DNA from 4 places in the Bradyrhizobium sp. YCK136 genome. Region 3 is predicted to be linked to each of the others. Evidence: predicted binding sites of a transcription regulator. Region 3 holds the regulator's gene; each other region holds the start of a gene.
The links. Region 3 encodes LexA, which represses DNA repair genes until DNA is damaged. Its sites were predicted from a motif close to TGTTCNNNNTGTGTTCNG; they were not measured.
Positions count from the first base shown of each region.

Region 1: the regulator LexA is predicted to act here: its motif matches at 2,267-2,284, upstream of ACFLEY_RS34450 (DUF3072 domain-containing protein).
Region 2: the regulator LexA is predicted to act here: its motif matches at 2,041-2,058, upstream of ACFLEY_RS31380 (ImuA family protein).
Region 4: the regulator LexA is predicted to act here: its motif matches at 1,656-1,673, upstream of recA (recombinase RecA).

Region 1 covers NZ_CP172424.1:7,125,241-7,129,447, forward strand. The annotation lists gene ACFLEY_RS34420 (HWE histidine kinase domain-containing protein) at 1-703, shown strand, start outside; gene ACFLEY_RS34425 (hypothetical protein) at 700-1,119, opposite strand; gene ACFLEY_RS34430 (hypothetical protein) at 1,061-1,330, shown strand; partial or broken gene ACFLEY_RS34435 (hypothetical protein) at 1,427-1,662, shown strand; gene ACFLEY_RS34440 (hypothetical protein) at 1,759-1,965, opposite strand; gene ACFLEY_RS34445 (hypothetical protein) at 1,984-2,205, opposite strand; gene ACFLEY_RS34450 (DUF3072 domain-containing protein) at 2,321-2,515, shown strand; gene ACFLEY_RS34455 (DUF6496 domain-containing protein) at 2,607-2,879, shown strand; gene ACFLEY_RS34460 (hypothetical protein) at 2,892-3,254, opposite strand; gene ACFLEY_RS34465 (Do family serine endopeptidase) at 3,527-4,207, opposite strand, start outside.
Region 2 covers NZ_CP172424.1:6,491,312-6,495,518, reverse strand. The annotation lists gene ACFLEY_RS31390 (inorganic phosphate transporter) at 1-448, opposite strand, end outside; partial or broken gene ACFLEY_RS31385 (UdgX family uracil-DNA binding protein) at 547-1,957, opposite strand; gene ACFLEY_RS31380 (ImuA family protein) at 2,124-2,909, shown strand; gene ACFLEY_RS31375 (DNA polymerase Y family protein) at 2,809-4,207, shown strand, end outside.
Region 3 covers NZ_CP172424.1:5,243,843-5,248,049, forward strand. The annotation lists gene ACFLEY_RS25710 (HAD family phosphatase) at 1-162, shown strand, start outside; gene ACFLEY_RS25715 (hypothetical protein) at 328-546, shown strand; gene glp (gephyrin-like molybdotransferase Glp) at 770-1,981, shown strand; gene lexA (transcriptional repressor LexA) at 2,157-2,852, shown strand; gene ACFLEY_RS25730 (hypothetical protein) at 3,139-3,339, shown strand; gene ACFLEY_RS25735 (hypothetical protein) at 3,533-3,964, shown strand; gene ACFLEY_RS25740 (GAF domain-containing protein) at 4,189-4,207, shown strand, end outside.
Region 4 covers NZ_CP172424.1:3,246,212-3,250,418, forward strand. The annotation lists gene ACFLEY_RS15250 (hypothetical protein) at 918-1,127, shown strand; gene recA (recombinase RecA) at 1,748-2,836, shown strand; gene ACFLEY_RS15260 (hypothetical protein) at 3,006-3,938, shown strand; gene gcvP (aminomethyl-transferring glycine dehydrogenase) at 4,077-4,207, opposite strand, start outside.

The DNA.
Region 1 (4,207 bases), 1.9 Mb from region 3:
CGGCCGCGTGGTGCGCGTGAGCGGTGTCACCGTGGACATCACCGAGCGCAAACGTGCCGAGGAGCGGCAAAATCTGCTGGCGCGGGAAGTCGATCATCGCGCCAAGAATGCGCTGGCGCTGGCGCAATCGATCGTGCGTCTCACCCGTGCCGACGAGGTCAAGGCCTACGTCAACGCCGTCGAGGGACGCATCAACGCGCTGGCGCGCGTGCATACGATCCTGTCGCTGTCGAGCTGGCAGGGTGCCGAACTCTCGAAGCTGATCGACGAGGAGCTCGCGCCCTACTCGCTCGGCGGCCAGATCAAGCTGGCGGGGCCCGAGGTTCAGTTGCTGCCGGCAACCGCCCAGACGCTGGCGCTCGCGCTGCACGAGCTTTTCACCAACTCGGCCAAGTATGGCGCGCTCTCGACGCGGTCGGGCCGGCTCATGATCGGCTGGCAGGTCGAGGAGGATCACCTCACACTGATCTGGGAGGAATCCGGCGGTCCGCTGGTGAGGACGCCGAAATCTCGCGGCTTCGGCACGCGGAGCCTGCTTGCGAGCGTCGAGTCCCAGCTCGGCGGAAAGGCGCAATTCGATTGGCGCGCCGAGGGCCTGTTGTGCCGCCTGGAAGTGCCGTTGACCCGGAAAACCCCGACCGGCGCCGCGCACGGCAAGTTCGAGGGCACCACCTCCCTCGCGCTCCAGCGCGCGTCGGGTTAACCCGACGCGGCGACCTTCATGCGCCGCACCGGCCGGGGTTCATGGGCGATGCGCCCTTCGAGCCAGGCTTCCGTTTGCGCGAGATCGCGTAACGCCATCGCATAGCGGCGGGCCGCGCTTCGCTCGGCACCGCGCGGCAGCTTGCGCGCCTTGCGCAGCATATCGGCCGCCGCGTTTCGATAGGCCAGCGAGCGATAGAGAAAGACAACCTTACCCATATCGAATGTTCCCGTGTTGACGGGCTCCATGGTCGCAAGGTGGGCATGAACGTCGGATGAAGCCCGACGTGACAAATCGTTCATGCCGATGGAACCCGCAATCGCCGGCTGCGTTGCATGCAAGATCGAGGGCGGTTCCATGGGCGCGAAAAAGTCGCCGAAAAAGTCGCCAAGGCTGATCTCTCCTTCCGGCATCATCACGCTCTTGACGCACGCGATGATGGGCGCGGCGATCGGCCTCGCCTTCGGTCTCGTGCTCATTCTGTCCAACCCGGCGGTGGCAAATTTGCTGAACCATGGCGGAGATTCGGCCGCGGCCGTTTTCGTCGTCACGCTGGTGACGACGTTCGCGATCGGCGCGATGCTCACGGGCATCGTGTTCATCATCGCCGAGGACAAGGAATTTTGAAGCGAGCGTGAAACCCGCGAGGCTGCTTTGCCGGGAACTCCTGCGGCGAATGGCAGTTGGCTGCCTGCGTCATTTTAACTCAGGGAGTTCCTGCGCATGAAGACGACCAAGCTCGCCCTCGCCTGATGTTGGCAACCGGCCTCGCCGCCGCCCCGTTCGCCGCACAGGCGAAGTCGCACAAGGCGAAACATGAATCCTCGACGTCGTCCTCGCAGACGACGGGCGCCAACACGAAATCCAAGGGCGCCGATCCTTCCGGTCAGGGCGGCTCCGGTCCCGGCTCCGATCAGGGCGGCACCATGACGAACAAGGGTACTGGCAACACCAAGTAGGCTCGCCGCCGTTGATCGAAGGCCCCGTGATCGCGGGGCCTTCTTGCTTTGCTGTTCGATACAATCCTTCTTACGCCACATCGTCGGCAAACGCCTTTAGCTGCGCCGGATGTCGGCGATGTTCAGGCCGCCTGCGGAGTTCGTCTTCACGAGATGGTCGAGCCGCGCCCGCTTGTGCGCGATCAGAAGCTGGGCCGCAGCGTCGTCGAGACCCTCACGCTGCAATTGCCGGATCGCGGACCCAAGCTCCAGGATCTCGGCGCGCAGTCTCAAGATCCGGTACGTGTCCGGGTCTTCCTCCACGGCACGCTCCCAAATGTCTCAGCGACGCACGATTGCGCGCACGGGATCAGCGGCTTTCTTGAGGGAACGAAGACGTACACGATCGCGAACATCCGGCAGGACATCACCACCACCAGCCGCCTTCCATTCGCCGATCAGCAGATTGATTTTCCGGCGCAGATCCATCTGCGCCAGGGCCTTTTCTGTGCAGTCGCGATCGCGGTCGACGAGCTCGCGCACGGACGCCTCGACATCGGCCATTTCCAGCCTCAAGGCACTGATCTTACGTCGAATTTCATTAATTCTGTTGTCCATAGCTTGTTAGAACAAAATAAGAACATATAGTCAAGTCACGATTTCAGAACGGAGAGGCCAGATGCAGGTTCAAGGTAAATACGACGCCAGGGTTTTCCTCGCGGAGCAGATGACGCGGGCACAAGGCCTGAGGTTGAAGCGGCTCAGCGAGGAGGCCTATCAGCCCACGCAATATGATCGGGGTCTGTCCTTCACTGAAGCTGCGCGCCGCATCCAGGTGCTCGAGGCGGAGATCGAACTGGCGAATTCCTTCTAGCCAGGCTGCGTCGCGCATCCGGACGTTGCGGGCGCGCCTTCGGAACCATGCCTGTGTCGAATGGTTTTCTCCCGGCCAAGGGAGAATCTGAATGGCACGCAAGGCAAAGAAGCGCCGTTACTCGCGCAGCGCCGGGAGCGATGTCGAAAGCGAAATGCGGCGCTACAAGAAGGGCACGGCCAAGAGCGGCCGCGGTGGTCGCGGCGGACGCGTGAAGAGCCGCAAGCAGGCGATCGCAATCGGCCTGTCGAAGGCGCGCAAGAAAGGCAAGAAGGTCCCGAAAAAGGCCTCGAAAACTGCCAAGAAGAAGACGGCCAAGAGAGCAGCCAAGAAAAAGTCCAAGCGCAAATCCGCCAAGCGGTAGTGGCAATCGGCGCTAGATCATGCTGCCCGGCATGAAGCAGCGGATCGAGATGCCAAACGCGGTCTTCACCGGCCACACCATGGTGCGACCGGCGCGGTTCGGCTCGGTAATGACGGCTTCATCGGGCACATCGACCCACTGCCCGTCGAGGCGTACGCGATAGTGCCCGTCATGCGATTCCCAATCGGGATCGGAGACGGCAAATCCGTCGGCATCCGAGCAGCACGGGCCGAGATGGCTGCGCAGACTGTCGAACCAGGGCTTGAGCGGCGAATCGGCGTAGCGGCCGTCATCACGCCCCAGGGCGCTTCCAGCCGACAGCACGAGCGGCGCAACGAGCAGCGCACATCTCAGCGAGAGCTTCAATCGATCCATGTCGGCACCGATCAAATACGAACCGCCGGCCGGTTCCACAAAACGGCCGGACGTCCGAAGTTCCACTCTAGCAGCTCGCCTGGGCGTCTTCATTGCCGCCAAGGCGACAGCGATTTCGAATTCTGACGAGCGAACGCGGCTTTTTCGGACGAACCCGTCACCAATGCTGCCGTTAACGAGAATGTTATCGGCGGGCTGTTGGTATCCCGGATGCAAACGAGAAAAGGCGGCCCGAAGGCCGCCCTTTTGGATTTGCGCTGGTGGAGCTCGACTTACGCGAGCGGCACCGCGACGAACCGGGTCGCGTCCGCGCTTCTGATCTGCAACAGCACGCTGTTCTTGCCGGACGATTTAGCCTGCGCCAGCTCGGCGCGGACGTCGCCGACATTGGCGACGGGCTTGCCGCCGACATTGAGGATGACGTCGCCGGTCTGGATGCCGCGCTGCGCCGCCGGCCCTTGCGGATCGACCTCGGTGACGACGACGCCCTTCTGGCCGGCGCCCTGCACGTCGCCGGCCGGCGCCAGGCTGAGCCCGAGGCGCGGCGTGCCAGGCTGCACCTTGCCATCGTCGGCCTTGCCTTGGGCCTGCCGCTCGTTCGGCAGCTCGCCGAGCGCGAGGGTCACCGTCTTGCTCGTGCCCTTGTGGAAGACGTCGAGCTTCACGGACGTGCCCGGCGCCAGCGTGGCGACGGTGCGGGCGAGATCGCGGGAGTCCTTGATCGCGGTGCCGTTGACGGCGGTGATGACGTCGCCCGCCTCGATGCCGGCCTTTGCCGCCGGGCTATTGTCCTGCGGATTGTCGACGATCGCGCCGCGCGCCTCCTTCAGGCCGAGGCTGTCGGCGATCTCTGATGTCACCGGCTGCACCTGCACGCCGAGCCAGCCGCGGGTGACCGCACCCTTGTCCTTCAATTGCGCGACGACGAGCTTTGCGGTTGTGGCCGGAATGTC
Region 2 (4,207 bases), 1.2 Mb from region 3:
CGAAGCCGGCGCTGGAGCCGACCTGGAGGATCAGCTCGACCGGCAGCAGCGAGACGATGCCGAAGGCGACCGCGCCGGAGGACAGCAGCACGCCGAGGAAGTTGAAGAAGCCCGACCACATCACGGCGACTTCAGCCGGGAGCGAATGGGTGTAGATCACGGTCGCCACCGCATTGGCGGTGTCGTGGAAGCCGTTGACGAATTCGAAGCCGAGCGCGATCAGCAGCGCGACGAACAGCAGGATGTAGGGCAGGAAGGTCGTGACCCGCGTGCCGGTCGCGTTGACGTCGGCATAGATGCTGTAGGCGACGAACAGCAGGCCCGCGGCGAGGATGCCGAAGAACAGGATCATCGTCAGCGGATTGAAGCCCTTGTCGAGATTTGGCCGCGAGGCCGGCTGGATCGGCGCGGGATCGGCTACCGCGCGGTCGAATGCTACATCGGTCATGTCTGGACGCCCCTTAACTTTCAGGTAAGGGTATTGTCCGCGATGGATTTGAAGGCTGGATGACAAGCGGTGGTTGAAAGGCGTTTTCCCGCCCGTATTTAGGCGGCGCGCGCGGATTTCCTCTGCAGGCTGGCGGCGATCTTCAGGTCTTCGACAAAGCGCTGATATTCCAGCACTTTGGCTTCCGGGTCGGGCAGTCGCAGCAGATAGGACGGGTGCACCGTCACCAGCGCCTTGCGGCCGTCGGGAAGGTCGATGAGCCGGCCGCGGGTCTTGCCAATTGGGGTGATCTTGCCGAATACGCTTTGCGCGGCGGTGGCGCCCATCGCGACGATGAGCTCGGGCTGGATTGCCGCAACTTCCCGCTCATACCATGGCCGGCACGCTTTGATTTCCGGTGTTGCCGGCTTCTGGTGCAGGCGGATCTTTCCGCGCGGCACGAATTTGAAGTGCTTCACCGCATTGGTGACATAGACCTTCTTGCGGTCGACGCCGGCTTCCTCCAGCGCGCGGTCGAGCATCTGCCCGGCCGGTCCGACGAAGGGATGGCCGGCGAGGTCTTCCTTGTCGCCGGGCTGCTCGCCGACCAGCATGATGGTGGCGTCTTTCGGGCCTTCGCCGAACACGGTTTGCGTCGCGTCCTTGTAGAGCGGGCAGGCACGGCAATGCGCGGCCTCCTCGCGGAGCGCTTCGAGATCGTTGGCGGCGGCTTTGTGTCCCATGATGGCTTCCGGACGTGGGGAGATCCGTCCGCCGGTCCAGCGTTCGGCATCGGCGAGCAAGGGTCCCAAGTATCGATCCAAGTACCGATGCGTCCTGGAGGTTCCTCCGGCGCTTCACCGGCGCGTCGGTCGTCATCAGCCGGCCGGGCTGGAAATGGCGCCGCCAGGTTTCCTCCAGGCGGCCTGGTGCCGGCCACTCCGTCCGGCTGATTCCGGGCGTGAAGGAGATCGCGTGACCATTCCAATGGGCACAAACGTCAGGCGTGAGGATCGACCAGGGCATGTCGGCAAAACGACGCGCAAAGAACGGCGCGGCGAATGCGACGATGTGATGCTCCGGCTCGAACCAGGCGGCGTAATGCGCCTTCTGCTCGCGCCCGATCTCGCGGAAGCGGACGAGATCGCGCATCCGCTGTGCATCGCGCTGCACGCTGCCAGCCATCGCGGTTGCCTGCGCCACGTCGGGATCGCTCATCGTTACGAGCAGGTCGTGATCGGCCTTCAACCGCCAGAGCAGGCGATAGAGCAGCGCAAAACGCTCGCCCTCGCGATGCAGGATCGCGATGCGGGCAAGCTCGATGAAATTGGCCGGCACGGTGAACGTGCTCTCGGTCTCGATCGGCGGAAGGCTCGGCGCTTCGGACAGGCCGGGCGGCATCTGGTCTTTCGTCTGGCCTTGCACGTGCCACACCACGTCCGCTGGGGCGACGTGGTGCAGCGCGAATGCGCGTGCGGCTTTACGCCAGCCGTCGAAATCGGTCTCGCTGTCCAGGGTGACGAGGTACATGGCACTCGAATCCTCTTGATTCCGCTCATGAATCCATGGGCGCGCCAATTCGATTGACTCCAGGCGCGCCGTTAGCTTTATATTAGAACATATCATGAACAAATGAGCCAGCCGCTGGTTCTCTTTTTGAGAGCCACCGGCAATCACCTCTGAAGGAGCGGCGTATATGAGCGGCGCACGCACAAGCGCGCTTGCGACCTTGCGCAGCCAGATCGAGCGCATCGAGACGGCGGAGGTCGTGCATCAGCATGATCGCGTCGCGCTTGGCCACGGCGAGGTCGACAGCGCGCTGAAGGGCGGGCTCGCGCGCGCGGCGATCCACGAGGTGTTTTGCGAGGGGCGCCAGGGCGCCGCCGCGACCGGGTTTGTCATGGGCGTTGCGGGACGCGTGACCGCGCGCCGGCCGCTGTTGTGGGTGCGGCAGGATTTTTCGGAACTGGAAGCCGGCGCGCTGTCGATGAGCGGGCTCGCCGAGCTCGGCCTCGACCCGCGCCGCGTGGTGATGGTGCGCGCGGCCGATGTGGAGGGTGCGCTGCGCACTTCGGCCGATGCACTGGCCTGCGATGCGCTCGGCGCGGTCGTGCTCGAGCTCTGGGGCGAGACGCGGCAATTCGATCTCGTGGCGAGCCGCAAGCTGACGCTGGCCGCGCAAGGCTCCGGCGTCACCGGCCTGCTGTTGCGGATGGCCGCGCAGCCGCTGCCCTCGACTGCCGAGACCAGATGGATGCTGCGCGCGGCGCATTCGCCGCCGGGCACGATGTGGAATGCCTGGGGCGCGCCGCGCTTCGATGCCGAGCTGTTGCGCAATCGTCATGGCCCGTGCGGCCGGTGGATCATGGAATGGAAATGTGATGAGTGCCAGTTCAGTGAACCGTCGACGTATTCTCAGCCTGTGGCTGCCGCGCCTGCCCATCGACCGGATCCAGCGGTTCTTCAACGGCGGGCTGGGTAAGACCAAAGCGTTTTCGAGCGAAGTGGGTACCGGTTCGCGTGAAGAAAACGCGTCAAAACAAAAAGACGAGCCCAGCATCGTCGTCATCAAAGAGACCAATGCGCTGGTGATCCATGCGCTTGACGATGCGGCGTCGCGGCTGGGCCTGCATATCGGCCAGCCCCTGGCCAATGCGCGGGCGATGTGCCCGGACTTGCGGGTGTTCGATGCCGATGTCGTCGCCGATGCGAAGACGCTGAGCGACATCGCCGACTGGTGCGACCGTTTCACGCCGCTAGTGGCGCTCGATCCGCCGCACGGGCTGTTCCTTGATATCACCGGCTGCGCGCATCTGTTCGGCGGCGAAGCCGCGCTGTTGCAGACGCTCATTCGCGCGCTCGGCCGACAAGGCTTTGCCGTCAGCGCGGCGATTGCCGGCACCTCGGTCTGCGCGCGGACGCTGACGCGCCAGGTCTCCGGCACCATCGTCGTCGATGGCGGGGAGGCGGAGGCGATCAGCCGGCTGCCGGTGTCCGCGCTCGGCGCGGGCGAGGCCATCACCACCGGCCTGCGCCGTGCCGGCCTGAAGACCATCGGCGATGTCGCATCGCGCGGCGCCCACGAGATCACGGCGCGGTTCGGCGCGCGGTTCTCCACGCTGCTCGCGCATGCGCTGGGGCAGGGCGATGCGCCGATCAATCCGCGAAAGCCGCTGCCTGACTACATCGTAGAGAAGCGCTTTGCCGAGCCGATCGCGACCGACACGATGATCGCGATGACGCTGTCGCGGCTCGCCGACACGTTGATCGCGTCCATGGAGAAGCAGGGCAAGGGCGCGCGGCGGCTGGAAGCCGCCTTCTTCCGCACCGACGGCGTGGTGCGCGCGATCATGGTCGAGACCGGACGGCCGGTGACGCGAAGCGCCGTCATCGACCGCCTGTTCCGCGAGCGGCTCGATGCGCTCGCCGATCCCCTCGATCCCGGCTTCGGCTTCGACATGGTGCGGCTGTCGGCGAGCCGCACCGAGATCGTGGTGCAGGAGCAGCGCGATCTCGACGCCCATGTCCACGACAATGACGAGCTCGCCGCGCTGATCGACCGCATCGCGGCGCGGATCGGCGGAAAGCGCGTCGTCGTGCACTTGCCGCAGGACACGCATGTCCCTGAATGTGCGGTGCTGGCCGCGCCGGCGCAGCATCACCTTGCCGCCGCCATGCAGGCCGAATGGCCGGCGCGCGCCGAGGGCGAGCCGCCGCTGCGCCCCCTGCGGCTGTTCGACAAGCCGGAGCCGGTCACAGTGCCGTTCGCGACCGTGCCGG
Region 3 (4,207 bases):
TTCGACCATGTCGTGGCGGCCATCGGTGTGCCCGCCAGGCGCATCGTGTTCTTCGATGACCTCGCCGAAAACGTCGAGGGAGCGCGAGCGCGCGGATTGACCGCGGTGCATGTGACCTCGCCCCGCGATGTCGGCGACGCGCTCGAGGCGCTGGGAATCTGATCGAGACGCATCGGCTGGCGGGTGAAACCGGGGAGCTCCCGGAACCGATCTAGCCGAAATGAGGAACCAAATCGCTTTGTACATTTTTATACAGAGTTCCGGGAACGGAATGCCCGCTTCCGGACTCTTGAGTCCGTTGGGACTTCTACAGACGGACGTATCATCGTGTTGGGCAAAACCTACCTCACCAAACAAGCCTCTCTTCTGCTCGAATTCGCCAGAACGACTTCGGATTCTGACCTCTCCGCCAAGCTGATCAGCAAGGCCGCCGACCTGAAATCCCAGGCCGATCCGCTGCCCGACAAGGATCAAGGCCCCAAGCCCCCTGACGTGGCTCCCGACGTGGCGCCGGACCTCCGTCCGGACCGCCAGACCGGTCGATGACCGATGCTGGCCGTGGCTCCCGTCATTGTCGTCCTTGCCATGGCCACGCTCGTTCCCGTCTTTCTCGTCCGTCAGATCATGCCGCGGCAGAGCTGACGGTCCCTCATGACTGGACGGATCAAGCAGGATAAATCCTGATCCGGTCCCATTTTGCTTCATCGCCCGCGCTCGGCTAGAACTCTTGCCGCCCATTCGTCCAGACTTTCCGAGCAGGAGTTTCGCCGTGGCCTTGATGCCGGTTTCTGACGCGCTCGCCGCGGTGCTGGCCGGCGCGGAGCCGCTGCCTGAAGAGATGATTCCCCTCGACGAGGCCTACCACCGCGTGCTCGCACGCGACGTCGCGGCGCGGCGTACCCAGCCGCCCGAGGCGATGTCGGCCATGGACGGCTACGCCGTGCGCGCAGCCGATGCGGCCAGGGTCGACGCGCAGCTCACCATGATCGGCGAGGTCGCGGCGGGCCGGCCGTTCGCGGGAGCGGTCGGCGCCGGCGAAGCGGTACGAATCTTCACCGGCGGCGTCGTTCCCGCCGGCGCGGACGCGGTCGTGATCCAGGAGGATACGGTCGCCGAGGGCAAGCGCATCACGATCAAGGAAGCCGCTATCGCCGGTCGGCACATCCGGCCCGCCGGCGTCGACTTCCGCGAGGGCGACGTGCTCCTTCGCAAGGGAACCCGGCTCACCGAGCGCGACCTCGCGCTCGCCGCCGGGATGAACCATCCAGACCTGCCCATCCGCCGCCGTCCGAAGGTCGCGATCCTCGCCACCGGCGACGAGCTGGTGATGCCGGGCACCACGCCGGGCCCCGGCCAGATCGTCTATTCCAACGGCTATGCCCTGCACGCCCTCGCCCGCCAGGAGGGCGCAGATACCATCGACCTCGGCGTTGCCGCCGATACGCTGGAGGCCACCACAGCCGGCATCCGCCGTGCCCGAGAGAGCGGCGCCGACATCCTGATCACGATCGGCGGCGCCTCGGTCGGCGACCACGATCTGGTCCAGCAGGCGCTGAAGGCCGAAGGCATTGCGATGGCGTTCTGGAAGATCGCGATGCGGCCGGGCAAGCCGATGATGCACGGCCGGCTAGGGGCGATGGGTGTGATCGGCCTGCCCGGCAATCCCGTGTCGTCCTATGTGTGTGGCTTCCTGTTCATGGTTCCGTTGATTCGCGCCCTGTCGGGCCGCGCCGTGATTCACCATCGTCGCGAGCGCGCCGTGCTCGGCCGCGATGTCGGTGCCAATGACCAGCGCGAGGACTATCTTCGTGCGCGCCTGGAGCGGCGCGACGACGGCATGCTTGTCGCCCTTCCCGTCAATCATCAGGATTCCTCGCTGCTTGCGAATCTCGCTGCGGCGCAGGCACTTCTCGTGCGCGCGCCGTTCGCGCCGAAGGTCGAGGCAGGCGCGCCTTGCGAGGTGCTGCGACTGCCCGCCTGAACGCACTGGTCCTGCGCGTTCCGCGAACTTTGTCGCGTTCACGGTAAATTAAGCAGTTGCGGAACACATATCGAACATATAGTGTCCGTTCATGATTTGTTTCGAGCATCTGGCGGCTCGCCGCTGAATTCACCGTCTCGGAATCGAACGACATCAACCGGGGGATTTGGTCGAGATGTTAACGCGCAAACAATACGAGCTTCTGCGATTCATCAGCGAGCGTTTGAAGGAAAGCGGTGTGCCGCCCTCCTTCGACGAGATGAAGGACGCGCTCGACCTGCGCTCGAAGTCAGGCATCCATCGCCTGATCACCGCACTGGAGGAGCGCGGCTTCATCCGGCGCCTGCCCAACCGGGCCCGCGCGATCGAGGTGATCAAGTTGCCCGAGCTGCAGGCCGCCGCCGGCAACCGCCGTGGCTTCACTCCGAGCGTCATCGAGGGCAATCTCGGCAAGGTGCGAGCGAGCTCCAGCGCGGACGAGGGCGAACGCCCCGTCGCGGTGCCGGTGATGGGCCGCATCGCGGCCGGCACGCCGATCGAAGCGTTGCAGACCCGCAGCCACACCATCAGCGTACCGCCCGACATGCTCGGCTCGGGCGAGCACTACGCGCTCGAAGTGCGCGGCGACTCGATGGTCGAAGCCGGCATCCTCGACGGCGACATGGCGCTGATCCAGCGCAATGAGAGCGCCGACACCGGCGACATCGTGGTGGCGCTGATCGACGACGAGGAAGCGACGCTGAAGCGCTTCCGCCGCCGCGGCGCCTCGATCGCGCTCGAGCCCGCCAATGCGGCCTATGAGGTCCGCATCCTGCCGCCCAACCGGGTGAAGATTCAGGGCAAGCTGATCGGCCTGTACCGGAAGTACTGAGCGTGATCCGGACTGGAGGGCCGCGTTAGCACAAAGTGCGCAGCGGTTTTCCCTCGCGACAAGCGCAGGACGCGCTTGCGCGGAGATCATGCTCAAACAATCACCTAAAGCGCGGCCCGCCGGTTGGCGACCCGCGCGTTGACGATTGGAGCGACGATTGTCCGCTCCAGCTGGATAGTCTTTCTGGTTTTGCTCAGATTATCCGGCCCCTCTCTAGCGCTACATCCTCGCGACGCAGCACGAAGCCCTCATCGCTTCGTGGCCCTGGAGATCGAGGAGACAATCAATGCGCAAGATCGTTTTGAGCACCGTCACGGTGGCGCTGATCACAGCATCCGCGTCGCAAGTCTTCGCCGCACCGTCGCACCATGCCCGCAAGGCAACGCAGACGACGAGCGAGCAATTGCGCAATGCCCGCAACGCCGTCGCGCAGCCGTCGCAACCCGCCTGGCAATATTCGGGCTGGTCGGCACCTGCAGGTCGCTGACGGAGACGCACGCCAAATGCACGGAAGCGGTTTTTGTTCCTGAGGCATTTGAAAAAGATATTGTGATGGCAGCCTGCGGACCCAAGCCGCAGATTTGCCTACAACCAAGAAGACGCTAACATGCTTCCACTCTGATAGAGGCCAGTGCCTCCGAAGGAGGCGCGGGTCGCTATCCCTGAATGAGGAGCACCCGATGTGTGACTACAGCCTGCATGCCGTCGCGACGCGTCCCGCACAAGTCGGCGAGACGATCGTCACGACCACCTTCCGCGGCACCTCGACGCGCGGCTTCGCCTCCGAGGCCGACATGTCCGTCGCGGTCTGCCTGCTGCCGGGGACGGAGCTCGCCTTCGCCGACAACGTCCGCTACGACAATCGCTGGATCTGGACGCGCACCATCAACTCCCGCGTCGGCAAGTTCGGCAAGATCGATCCGCACATTCCCGATCGCCATCATGACGCGATCGAATTCCCCGACGGCAAATACGTACTCGTGACGCAACTCGTCGAAGGCCAGCGCGCGACCGTGCTGCAATTGCCGGTGACCCAGCCGGCCGGCGAGCGTGAACACAAGCCGGAGATCATCGCCGACAGGCCGACGATCACACGCCTGCCGATCGGCTGATGTACCTCCCCCCGGCGCAGAGGTCGGGGCCGGGATTGAAATTGCCATCGCCGGCCGTGGCCGGCGAGATGGTATGATTTGCGTCTTCCGGAATCCAATCCGCCGAGATCAGGCTCGCACCTGCCCATCGCACGAAGTTTGCGCGGCCCTGCCTGAATTTTGAACGTCCGTTCCGCGGCCAGATCGCCGATGCTGTCAAAGGCTTGAGGCGGCGGACACGTTCGATGAAAACCTTCATTCGCG
Region 4 (4,207 bases), 2.0 Mb from region 3:
GTGGCGTTCTCATCACCGATCAAAGCCAGGGGGCGCGCGGTGACGGCACAGTCTGACATGTCCGCTACCGGACACATGGTCAATCTTGACCACCTCGGGAAAAGTCAACGAAAGCAAATCAGCCTCCGCGATCTTCAAACCGGCCGCTGAGACCGGCCACTGCCACGGCCTTAATTCGAGGCGAGAGGCTTGGACGGTTCCTTGCCGCTCCTGCCAGCACCAAAATCCGGGTGCTGTCCAATTGGGACACCCGCAATACCGAATTGGGACACCCGAGGGATGCCCCTTTTGAGCAGTCACGACTTCCCGCTAACGGGCATAGGCTGAATTGGCCCACCGGACGGATCCAGCCCCAGTCCGGAGAGCAGGCGGCCCCACCGCGCATCCAGCGAGGCGGGGCCGCTGCATGTTGGGCACTCGCTTGCAAATCCTGACTAAGCCGATTGCCCCATCGCCCGGGGATGGCGCCCTGGTGCATGTTGATGCGCCTGGGCCGGCGGTAGCCTTGGCTGGCCCAGTACCTTGGCCCCAGCTCCCCGTTCCCCTTGAGTTGGGGCCTTTTGCTGTCCGCAAATAAAAACGCCGCCCGCTCAAATATGGCGCGGGCGGCGGCTTTCCAGCCCCAGGGGGGATGATGCAAAACCCCGGTAATCCTTCGTCTGCACACGCCATGCCAAGGTTCATTGTGCCGGAGAAGGACACCCGCGGAGGGGGAATCAGGACCCAATTCGGTTTAATGCCGATCGAACTCCAGAAGGACCCCAACGTCATTCAGCCTGGGACACTGGGGATCAGCGAAGGAGCCGCCGACAAACAGGGCTACTGGCCGCCAACTGAGGCGGCCTTTATTTATTTACTTCCAGGGATCTGAGCAAAACCGAACATGCAGGATCGCCGAAGCGGTTCATGCTGAGGTCATGACCGCAAAAGCGAAAAAGCTCACCCATGAAGAGTTCGCCTCTTTGCTCGCGGTCGGTCATGCGGCTGCAAATAGCGCTGCGCCTGCGATCCCTGCCAAACATCGCGCCCGATTGATCGCGCTAAGCTACATGGTCTTTCTTCAGGGCAGGCTGCGAATGACCACGCCGGGACGAATCCGGATCTATGCCGGGCAACTCGATACCTGAGGCGTGCTTTGCGCCTACGCTGGCTTTGGCGGTTGAAGCCCCGGCGATGTGAGCCACTCGCTCATGTGCGAGCCGATCTCGGCTTGGCGGGCTTTGCGCAGGAGGTCCTCTCGTTGAGGACCATGGGGGAGGGCTTTGGCCCGTTCGCGGAGACGTTTCGCTTCTTCGGAAAGTCGCTCCTCAAGAGGGACGGTTTGCGTGAAACGACGGCGCTGCCTCATGACACAACCTCGTCTTGGTCTTTACGGGTCCTAACCGCAGGGTTTGAGTTCTTGCGAGCTTAATATGCAGTCAGCCTGCCTTCTGTTCCAAAGTGAACGTTTCAGGGTGTTCTTCTGGTGGCCAGGGTGTTCTTCTGGCGGAACGCCCCGGCCCTTATACGCTACACCCATAACGAGTTAATCCTAAACGCGCATGAACAGGTTGTGTCCGATCAAGAACAAATTAGGACATTTCCGAATTCAGCTTAGGACACTGGGGGTTAAATACGGACAGTACCGAAGTCCGCAAAAGAACATATTGCGAACCAGGAACAAATAGGGTACATTGCTTTTATCGCCGGCCCGCCTCGCCAATCGTTTGTCCCCCTAGCGAATCCTCGCCATAAGGAGCACGACCCAATGTCCGCAACTGCCCTGCGTATCGTCGAAGGATCTTCCATGGACAAGAGTAAAGCTCTGGCCGCCGCGCTCTCCCAGATCGAGCGCCAGTTCGGCAAGGGCTCGGTGATGAAGCTCGGCAAGAACGATCGGTCGATGGATGTCGAGGCGGTGTCCTCCGGTTCCCTCGGGCTCGACATTGCGCTCGGCATCGGCGGCCTGCCGAAGGGGCGCGTCGTGGAAATCTACGGGCCGGAATCCTCGGGCAAGACCACGCTGGCGCTGCACACGGTGGCGGAAGCGCAGAAGAAGGGCGGCATCTGTGCCTTCATCGACGCCGAGCACGCGCTCGACCCGGTCTATGCGCGCAAGCTGGGCGTCAATATCGACGAGCTGCTGATTTCGCAGCCGGACACCGGCGAGCAGGCGCTGGAAATCTGCGACACGCTGGTGCGCTCGGGTGCGGTGGACGTTCTGGTGGTCGATTCGGTCGCGGCGCTGGTGCCGAAGGCCGAACTCGAGGGCGAGATGGGCGATGCGCTGCCGGGTCTCCAGGCCCGCCTGATGAGCCAGGCGCTGCGCAAGCTGACGGCCTCCATCAACAAGTCCCACACCATGGTGATCTTCATCAACCAGATCCGCATGAAGATCGGTGTGATGTATGGCTCACCGGAGACCACCACCGGCGGCAACGCGCTGAAGTTCTACGCCTCCGTCCGCCTCGACATCCGCCGCATCGGCGCGATCAAGGAGCGCGACGAAGTGGTCGGCAACACCACGCGCGTCAAGGTGGTGAAGAACAAGCTGGCGCCGCCCTTCAAGCAGGTCGAGTTCGACATCATGTACGGCGAGGGCGTTTCCAAGATGGGCGAGATCCTCGATCTCGGCGTCAAGGCCGGCATCGTCGAAAAGTCCGGCGCCTGGTTCTCCTATGACAGCCAGCGCCTCGGCCAGGGCCGCGAGAACTCGAAGGCGTTTTTGAAGGCCAACCCCGACATCACCGCCAAGATCGAGACCGCGATCCGCCAGAACTCGGGCCTGATCGCCGAGCAGATCCTGGCCGGCACCCCCGAGCGTGACGCCGACGGCGAGGAGCCGGCGGACGAGTAAGTCTTAACGCGGAGAGTTTTTCGCGAGGAGCGGGCACTGAGGACGTTGAGTTGCCGACGTCTTCGGGGCCCGTTTCGTTTTGTGTGGGGGCGGGCGCATCGACGATGAAGCGTATGATCCTGACCAGTTCGTCCGGCGTCGGTCTCACACCTACGCGGACCGCGCCGACATGGTTGTCCCGCTCATCTTTCGGTTCGTGTCAGGACCGCTGCCGACGTCGCACCACCTCGATAACTACCTCAAAGGGGGCTCTTTCAGAGGCGAGCCGGACGTGCGGTGGTCCGATCTTGTTGTCCAATCGCCCCAGACCGGTCGTGCGCACCGAGAACTCGGACTGGTCTGGTTCTGCGAGACCTGCGGTGTCGAGCTCATCGAGCTGTGGTTTGATCCCAGCCCGAACAATCAATTGCAGTTGGTCTGGATCCTCGACTATCTCCGCGCCGAACCCTACATGGTCGAGCGTCTGCGATTGCGGCTGGTCGATTTCGATTTGCTCGGAGCAGACGTCGCGGGGCTCCGCGAGCGTACCGTGCGGGCGCTCGATGTGACGGAGCGCGACTTCGAGGTTGCCCGCATGGCCTGGGAGGCCTACCGCGCGCCAACGCCTGAGCTCTGTCTCGGGCTCCTGAGCAGGGATTTCCCCAGGCTACCTTTCCTGAAGCCGGCGATGGAAGAATTGCTGGCAGAACTGCCGTCACCAATCACCGGACTGGGTGCGACGGAAGCGCGGCTTCTCGAATTGATTGCGAGGGGACACAACCGTACCAGGGAGCTGTTTCAGCCGGGCGGCCTGCTCGAAACACGTGTGTACGACCAGTGGGAGCTCGGCCCTTTGCTCGAAGGGCTTGCGTCCGGTCCGATGCCGGCGGTCGCCGGTCTCGATCCGAAGCTCGCGACGCTTGCCCCGCACGATGCGCGAGGTCGCAACGCCGCCTTTCGCCGGAGCCGGCTGTTGCTGACGGAGTTCGGCAAAGCGGTGCTTGCGGGCCGGGAAGACTTCCGCAGCCACAATCCGATCCGGCGCTGGTGGGGCGGCACGCTTCTGACCAACGAACGGCTCTGGCGCTGGGACGGGCAAAGTCGTTCGCTGGTGGCGCCTTAAGCTAGGTTGTAGGATGGGTAGAGGGCAGAGCCGTAAGGTGGGCAAAGGCGCGCGAGAGCCGTGCCCACCATATCTCAATGTGCACAAATGTGGTGGGCACGCTCTGCTTTGCCCACCCTACGAAACTTCCGTCGCGTCTTACTCCGCCGCTTCCGCGTAGTCGCTCACCGGTGGGCACGAGCACACCAAATTGCGGTCGCCATAGACGTTGTCGACGCGTCCGACCGGGCTCCAGTATTTGTCGGTGCGCGAGACGCCGTCGGGGAAGC